DNA from 2 places in the Mesorhizobium sp. ESP-6-2 genome. Region 1 is predicted to be linked to the other one. Evidence: predicted binding sites of a transcription regulator. Region 1 holds the regulator's gene; the other holds the start of a gene.
What was found. Region 1 encodes PhoB, which activates phosphate uptake and scavenging genes when phosphate is short. Its sites were predicted from a motif close to TGTCATNNANCTGTCAT; they were not measured.
Positions count from the first base shown of each region.

Region 1 (4,213 bases):
ATCGCCCGCATTTCCGGCGAGACGGCGCCGCTGCTCTTCACCGCGCTCAACAATCAGTTCTGGTCGAGCAATCTCAACGCGCCGATGGCCAGCCTGCCCGTCACCATCTTCCAGTTCGCTCTCAGCCCCTATGAGGAATGGCAGCAGCTGGCGTGGACCGGCGCACTCATAATCACCCTTACGGTTCTCGGGCTGAGCATCTTCGCCCGCAGCCTTACCGGACGCAGAGAGGACAGATGAAACCGATGTTGTCCACCGAGTTGAACACGCCCGAAGTCGCGGTCGAGAAAGCCAAGATCGAGGTCAAGAACCTCAATTTCTACTACGGCCAGTCGAAGGCGCTGAAGGATATCAGCCTGTCGCTGCCTGAGCGCAGCGTCACCGCCTTCATCGGGCCTTCGGGCTGCGGGAAGTCGACGCTGCTGCGCGTCTTCAACCGCATCTACGAGCTCTACCCGAAGCAGAGCGCCGAGGGCCAGGTGCTGCTCGACGGCCAGAACATCCTCGACCGGTCGCAGGACCTCAACCTGCTCAGGACCAAGATCGGCATGGTGTTCCAGAAGCCGACGCCGTTCCCGATGTCGATTTACGAGAACATCGCGTTCGGCGTCAGGCTCTATGAGAAGCTCAGCAAGGCCGAGATGGACGGCCGTGTCGAGCAGGCGCTGAAGCGCGCGGCACTGTGGAGCGAGGTCAAGGACAAGCTCAACGCCAGTGGCCTCAGCCTTTCGGGCGGCCAGCAGCAGCGCCTCTGCATCGCCCGCACGGTGGCCGTGAAGCCAGAGGTCATCCTGCTCGACGAGCCTGCCTCGGCACTCGATCCGCTGTCGACCGCCAAGATCGAGGAACTGATCGACGAGCTGCAGGCCGATTATACGATCGTAATCGTCACCCATAACATGCAGCAGGCGGCGCGCGTATCGAAGCAGACCGCCTTCATGTATCTGGGCGAGCTGGTCGAGTTCGACCGCACGGAGAAGATCTTCACGTCGCCCCGCGAGAAGCGCACGCAGGACTATATCACCGGCCGCTTCGGCTGATCCCACGCACACGAGGACCAAGATCATGGCCGAACATACAGTCGCAGCCTTTGACGAAGATCTCGGACAGATCAGCAGGCTGATCCGCGACATGGGCGATCTCGCCTCATCGATGGTCGGCGGCGCCACCAAGGCGCTCCTGAATTCCGACAACGCGCTCGCCCAGCGCGTCGTCTCCGACGACGCGATCATGGATGCGCGCCAGCGCGAACTCGACGACCGCGCCATCACCCTGATCGCCAAGCGGCAGCCCATGGCGGACGATCTGCGCCATGTCGTCGGCTCGATCCGCATGGCGGGCGATCTCGAACGCATCGGCGATCTCGCCAAGAACATCGCCAAGCGCGTCGGCACCGTCGGCCTGGCCGCCACGCCGCGCAACCTGTCGCACTCCATCGATGTCATGGCGCAGCTGGTGCTGATCCAGGTGCAAGGGGTGATCGAGGAGTATGCGGCGCGCGATTCCGCGGCACTTGCCAAGCTGCGCGCCGACGATGAACGCATCGACGTCAAATACACATCGGTGTTTCGCGAGCTGCTGACCTACATGATGGAGGATCCGCGCAACATCACCGCCTGCACGCATCTTTTGTTCTGCGCCAAGAATCTCGAGCGCATCGGTGATCACGTGACCAACATTGCCGAAAATGCCTATTATGTGCTGACCGGCACGCAATTGCCCGCCAATCGCCCGAAGCAGGACGAGACGGCGATGTCGGCGCCAGCGGCGTGACGGCAGGGGTGACCAGTCGATGATCGCGCCACGCATCATGGTGGTGGAGGACGAGGAGCCGCTGGGTGTGCTGCTCCGCTACAATCTGGAATCGGAGGGTTATCAGGTCGAGGTGGTGACGCGCGGCGACGAAGCCGAGATCCGCTTGCAGGAGAATGTCCCTGACCTTCTTGTGCTCGACTGGATGGTGCCGGCGGTTTCCGGCATCGAACTCTGCCGCCGTCTCCGGATGCGGCCCGAGACCGAGCGGCTGCCGATCATCATGCTGACGGCGCGCGGCGAGGAAAGCGACCGGGTGCGCGGTCTCTCCACCGGCGCCGACGACTATCTAGTCAAGCCGTTCTCAACCCCGGAATTCATGGCACGCGTCAAGGCGCTGCTGCGCCGCGCCAAGCCCGAAGTTCTGTCCAGCGTGCTCAAGGTCGGCGACATCGTGCTCGACCGTGAATCGCACCGGGTCTACCGCAAGAAGAGCGAGATCCGGCTCGGGCCGACCGAGTTCCGCCTGCTCGAATTCATGATGCGCCACCCGGGCCGCGTGTTCTCGCGCAGTCAGCTGCTCGACAATGTCTGGGGCGAAACGATCTATATCGACGAGCGCACGGTGGACGTGCATGTCGGCCGGCTGCGCAAGGCGGTCAACAATGGCCGCATGCCTGACGTGATCCGCACCATTCGGGGCGCGGGGTATGCGATCCGCGAAGACTAGGGATATGTCACGCAACGTTCTCGCCTATGCCTGATTTCGCTTGTGCCCCCGGCGCGAAAATTTCCTGGTCGACGAAGGTCAGCGCGCGCATGGCGCAACCCTCGCGGATCAGCGGCAGTTCGTTCGGCTCGGTGTCGAAGGAAATCGATTTCGAGTGCTGGCCGCCGGCGGTCTGGGCGATCGCCTCGCGCAATGCCGGCTCGATCAGGTCGAAGGCGGCCGCGCTGACGCCGACCATGGCGACCGGCGCCGGATCGATCAGGGCGAACAGGCTGCCAAGGCCATAGCCCAGCGCCTCGCCGGCCTTGCGGTAGGCTTCGCGCTCCGGCCCGTCCTTTTCGCGCGCCGAGGCCGCCAGGGTGCGCATGTCGGCGTCGCTGACGTCGACGGGCTCGGTGTCCTCGCCAAGCTGCCTAGCGTTGCGCCAGATGGCATAGTTCCCGGCATAGGCCTCGACACAGCCGCGCCGCCCGCAGCGGCAGAGCGCCCCGCCGGGGCGATGGATCATGTGGCCGAACTCGCCTCCGGATGAATGGGTGCCGGTGAACAGTTCACCCTTCAACACCAGGCCCATGCCGATGCCGTGCGACAAAAGGATGGCGATGAAGTCGTCGCGGTAGCGCTGGGGATCGCGCCAGCGCAGCGCCACCGCCATCATGTTGCAATCGTTCTCCATGGTGGCGGGAATGCCGAACTCGGTCTCCAGTATGTCGGCGAAGGCGATGTCGGTCTGCGGCGTGATCGGCGACCACAGCATGGTGCGCGCATCCGTGTCGGTGATGCCCTGGATCGCCAGCGCGATACGGGCGATGCTGCCGACGTCGAGGTCGGGATCCTCGAACCGCCGCCTGACGATGGCCACACATTCGCCGATCAGCGCCTCGCGCGACAGGGTCAGCGTGTCCAGCCGGCGCTGCTCTTCAGATATCACCTGGCCGGCATAGTCGATGACTGCGACGGAGAGGAAATTCAGCGACAGCACCACGGTCATCACAGCCGCGGCTTCAGGGTTGAGGCTGAGACCGACCTGCGGCCGGCCGCGTTTCAGCGCACCGGCCTCGCTCGGCTTGCTCTGCGCCAGGATGCCTTCGCCAATCAGGTCGGAGGAGATCGCCGATATGGTGGAATGGCTGAGCCCGGTGGTCGCGGCAATCTCAGTGCGCGAGGGCTGCCCGGCACGGCGCACGGCTGCGATCACCATCGCCCGGTTGCGTCGGCGCAGATCGTCGTGGCGGATTCCGACCGACATTCTTCTCGCATCCTCCCGGTCGCCGCGTTCTCTCCCCAGGCCTCGACGACCGTCAAATACTGGCAGAACCGGCCTTGGCTGTCATTATTTATTCCGGAGCTCGAAAAAAATTCCCGAGGACATCAAAATACATCAGAATCGGCGTTGACAGCGTTCCGACGATGGATCAGTGTTTTTTCGAGGCTCGAAAAAATAGAGCCTTTTGTGCCGGCCTAAGGGCCTGTTTGGTCGCGCCATACGCGGCGCAGGGAGGATTAAGATGAAGAGATTCACAGCCGCTATCCTGGCGGGTGTCGCCATGTCGCTGACGCTCGCGTCGGTCGCGCAGGCGAAGGACAAGGTCATCGGCGTTTCCTGGTCGAACTTCCAGGAAGAGCGCTGGAAGACCGACGAGGCCGCCATGAAGAAGGCGATCGAAGCCGCCGGCGACAAGTATATTTCCGCCGACGCCCAGTCCAATCCCGGCAAGCAGCTCACCGACG
Region 1 is NZ_JAIUGT010000001.1:85,144-89,356, reverse strand. It holds gene pstA (phosphate ABC transporter permease PstA) at 1-240, shown strand, start outside; gene pstB (phosphate ABC transporter ATP-binding protein PstB) at 237-1,040, shown strand; gene phoU (phosphate signaling complex protein PhoU) at 1,066-1,773, shown strand; gene phoB (phosphate regulon transcriptional regulator PhoB) at 1,793-2,482, shown strand; gene LB532_RS00415 (ROK family protein) at 2,490-3,731, opposite strand; gene xylF (D-xylose ABC transporter substrate-binding protein) at 3,991-4,213, shown strand, end outside.

Region 2 (4,213 bases), on a different contig from region 1:
CCCTCCAGCCAGCCGGCGGCATGGATGCACACGGTGGCGCCCGCCAGCACCGAGCCCCATAACGCGAACTGAGTCTCATGCGCCGCCTGCGCATCGGAGATGTTGGCCGCACTGCCGCCGCCCGAACGCCACGGCAGGCCGGTGAAGCGCGCCAGTTGGCCGGCCCCCAGCGTCGCCTTGATATGCTCCGGCGTGCCGAAGGCCGGCGCGCCCGATTTCATGTCGACATTGGAGGAGAAGGAGCCGTAGACGACAGGCGCGCCCGGCCGCACGATCTGCGCCAGCGTCAATCCGGCCAGCGCCTCGGCATGCTGCAGCGTCAGCGCGCCGGCCACCGTGATCGGCGCCATCGCACCCGCCAGGCAGAAAGGCGTGATGATCAGGACCTGCCCAGCCCTGGCGAAGTCGATGATGCCTTGCGCCATCGGGATGTCGAGCTGGCGCGGCGAATTGGTGTTGATGACGGTGTAGCAATGGGCGCCCGAGCGAAACGCGTCTTCGGACAGCCCGCGCGCCAGCCGAATCATCTCGAAGCTGTCGTCGACCTGCGGAGTGCCTCGCGCGAACACGAACGGGAACTTGTCCGAAAGGGTCAGTTGCGCCCGGTTGACGGCGTAATGGCGGAAACGGTTGTCGATGTCCTGCGGCTCGATACAGGGTCCCAGCATATGCAGGACGTCGAAATGCTGCACCAGCTTGATGAGTTCCTCGAAGGCGGCCAGCGTTCCGGGCCGCCGGCCGCGCTCGAGATCGGTGACGTTCGGCGCGCCGGACCCAGCCAGGAAAGTCATCGAACCCAGTTCGAGCGGCAGGTCGCGGGCACGTGCGCCGGCATGAGCGTGGATCGACCGCGGCGCCGAGGCCAACGCAGCCGCCACCATGTCGCGGCCGATCCGCACCATGTCGGTGTCGGGGTCGACCAAGGCGCCGGCGCGGGCGAGCAGGTCGCGCGCCTGCGGCAGCAGAACCGTGATGCCCAGCTCTTCCAGCACGCGCAGCGCCGTGTCGTGAATCGAGGCGACCTGATCGTCCGAAAAGATCGGCTGCGGCAGGAACGGGTTCTTCAGCGAGCGGTAATTGGGCCGGCGGCTGCTCTCGCTGCCGGCCTCGCCGATGCGTCCCCGTCGGCGCTCGCGCCTGCTTTCGCGTGCCGCGTCATCGATCATCCGGAAACCTCCCCATTGCCGCATCGCCTTGCCCAAGGGATCATAAGGCGAAGCCGGAATGACACGCGCCGGCCGCTCCGTGCCGACAATGTGCACGCAAAGCGCCGTTCCTTCCTCGGCAAAATCGTCATCCACCAACGCCAGCGCGACGCTCTTGCCGATCGTGTGGCCAAAGCGGCCGGAGGTGAGAAGCCGACGCGCCGCGGTAGTGAGATTTCAAGGCTTTCCCCCCGGACTGTCAGAAACCGGCACGATATGCGTAATGTACATAAGCGTCTAGTGCTGCGAACAGCTCCTGGACACGTCGAACCTGTGTCGGAACGATCGATTTCCGGCGCGGCTGCACTTCCCCAGCAGCGTCGCGGCGGGCCGACGCGAATGCGTCACCAACTGTCATGCAAGCATCATGTTCGCGCCTTAGACCGCTTGCCGAGGGCACAAGCGGCCCTCCAGGGCGGCAGCCTCGCCGCCCCCAAGGCAACCTCAATATTCCGCCGTCCCGGCACTTTGTCATCAAGGGGATATCCATGACGCATCTACGCTCATTCTCGTTGCGGCTGCTGGCCGCCGCGCTGGCGGCTTCGGCCGTTTCGCTGCCCGCCTTCGCCGACAGCGCGGCCAGCGTCGGCGGCGCCAGTTTCGTCAACAAGGGGCTGGTGGGGGTTGGCCGCATCCCGGCCGGCCAGCGCGACAGGTTCGGCGAGACCTTCGGCTCCGGTTCCGGCATGTCGATCGACACCGCGGGCTGGACGCATGATGCCGGCACCTACAAGGGTTCGCTGTGGCTGCTGCCCGACCGCGGTTATAACGTCGTCGGCACCACCGACTACCGCCCGCGCCTCAACACCATCAACATCGAGTTCGCCCCGGCGGCGCCAGGTGCCGCGCCCGCGGCCGGCCAGGAGCAGACCGGCGTCAAGGCGACGCTCGCCGACACCATGCTCCTGACCGACGACAAGGGTGCCGACGCCAGCGGTCTCGACCCGCTGAACGGCGTGCGTCCCGCCGCCGGCGACATGCCTGTCCTGCCGCAGGCCGATAACGGCAAGCTCGCGCTCGACAACGAGGCGATCGTGCGGCTGCCCGACGGCACCATGCTCGTCTCCGACGAATACGGTCCCGACATCTACCGCTTCTCCGCCGACGGCCGTCTGATGTCGGCGACCCAGCCTCCGGCCGCGCTCGTGCCGATGCGCCACGGCACGGCCAATTTTGCTTCCGACAATCCGGGCCCAGGTGCTGCCGAACCCGATCCAAAGGATCCCGAGACCGGCCGCCAGAACAATCAGGGCCTCGAAGGCATGGCAATGACGCCGGACGGCAAGTTCGTGATCGCGGTTTTGCAGTCGGCGACCCGGCAGGACGGCGGCGATTCGGCCTCGACGCGCCAGAACACCAGGGCGCTGGTCTATGACGCCTCCGATCTTGCCCATCTCAAGCTGGCACATGAATACGTCGTGCCGCTGCCGGTGTTCAAGGACGCCAAGGGCAAGACCAAGGTGGCTGCGCAAAGCGAGATCGTGGCGCTGTCGGATACCGCTTTCCTGATTCTGGCGCGCGACAGCGGCAACGGCCAGGGCCTGAAAGGCGAGGAGTCGCTGTATCGCAAGATCGACATTGTCGACCTTTCCGGCGCGACCGACATCGCCGGCGGTCCCTTCGATGCCGCCGATAAGCCGGTGGCGCCCAAGGGCGTGCTCGATCCGTCGGTGACGCCGGCAAGGCTGACGCCGTTCATCGACATCAACGACAAGGCCGAGCTTGCCCGCTTCGGCCTGCACAATGGCGCGCCCAACGACAAGGACAACCTCTCGGAGAAGTGGGAGGCGATGTCGCTGGCGAGCGTGCTCGATCCGAAGCTGCCCGACGACTATTTCCTGTTTGTCGCCAACGACAACGACTTCCTCGCCCAGGACGGCTTCCAGGTCGGCGCGCCCTACAAGGCCGAGGACGGCGCCGATGTCGACACCATGTTCCTTGTCTATCAGGTCACGCTTCCCGGCCTCGCCAGGAAGTAAACATCTTACCGGAGGCGCCAGGCGGCGCCTCCGGCCCGACAAGCATGATCGGATGCATGACGGCATGCCTTGCCCGCCGTCGCTCCTTTCGCAAGGGTGCATCCCGGTCGGGCCTGCGGTATCCTGCGTGCCGGACTCAAAAGAACCAGCTTTGCCGGATTGCCCGCCATGGATGAAAAGATGCCCGCGCGCCGGCGCACCGGTGACCTGACCAGCGGCCCCATTCCGCGCACGCTCCTGCTGTTCGCCCTGCCGGTGCTCGGCTCCAACGTGCTGCAATCGCTCAACGGCTCGGTCAACGCTGTCTGGGTCGGCCGCTTCCTCGGCGAATCCGCGCTTACCGCCACCTCGAATGCCAATCTGGTGCTGTTCCTCATCCTCGGCACGGTGTTCGGCATCGGCATGGCGGCTACGATACTGGTGGCGCAATCGGTCGGCGCCCGCGATCTCCCCGAGGCACGCCGCATCGTTGGTACCAGCGCCACCTTCTTCTTCTTCGTCTCGGTGCTGTTCGCCGTCTGCGGCTGGATCTGGGTCGACGCCATTCTGGGCGCGCTCGGCACACCGCCCGACGCCTTGCCGCTGGCGCGCTCCTATTTGCGCATCATCTTCGTCGCGGTGCCGATGATGAACCTTCTGTCCTTTGTCATGACGGTGCTGCGCGGCGCCGGCGATTCGCGCACGCCGTTCTTTTTCATGGCGCTCGCCGTCGTGCTCGACATCATCTTGAACCCACTGCTCATCCGCGGCATCGGGCCGTTTCCAGAGCTCGGCATCGCCGGCTCGGCAACCTCGACGCTTGTGGGCCAGACAGTGAGCGTCATTGCCATCCTGATCGTGCTCTACGTCCGCAAGCATCCGCTGCGTCTGGCCGGCGCCAATCTGGCGCTGCTGCGGCCGGACCCCGCCTTGCTGCGCGTCGTCGTCTTCAAGGGCGTTCCGATGGGTTTGCAGATGATCGTGATTTCGGCCGCGGCCCTGACGGTGATGGGCATCGTCAATTCCTACGGTTCGCAGGTGGCCGCCGCC
Region 2 is NZ_JAIUGT010000002.1:346,042-350,254, reverse strand. It holds partial or broken gene LB532_RS06690 (trimethylamine methyltransferase family protein) at 1-1,343, opposite strand, end outside; gene LB532_RS06685 (esterase-like activity of phytase family protein) at 1,694-3,184, shown strand; gene LB532_RS06680 (MATE family efflux transporter) at 3,353-4,213, shown strand, end outside.
Region 2: LB532_RS06685 (esterase-like activity of phytase family protein) is a predicted target of PhoB. The motif match lies at 1,558-1,574, and genes of this name have one in related genera.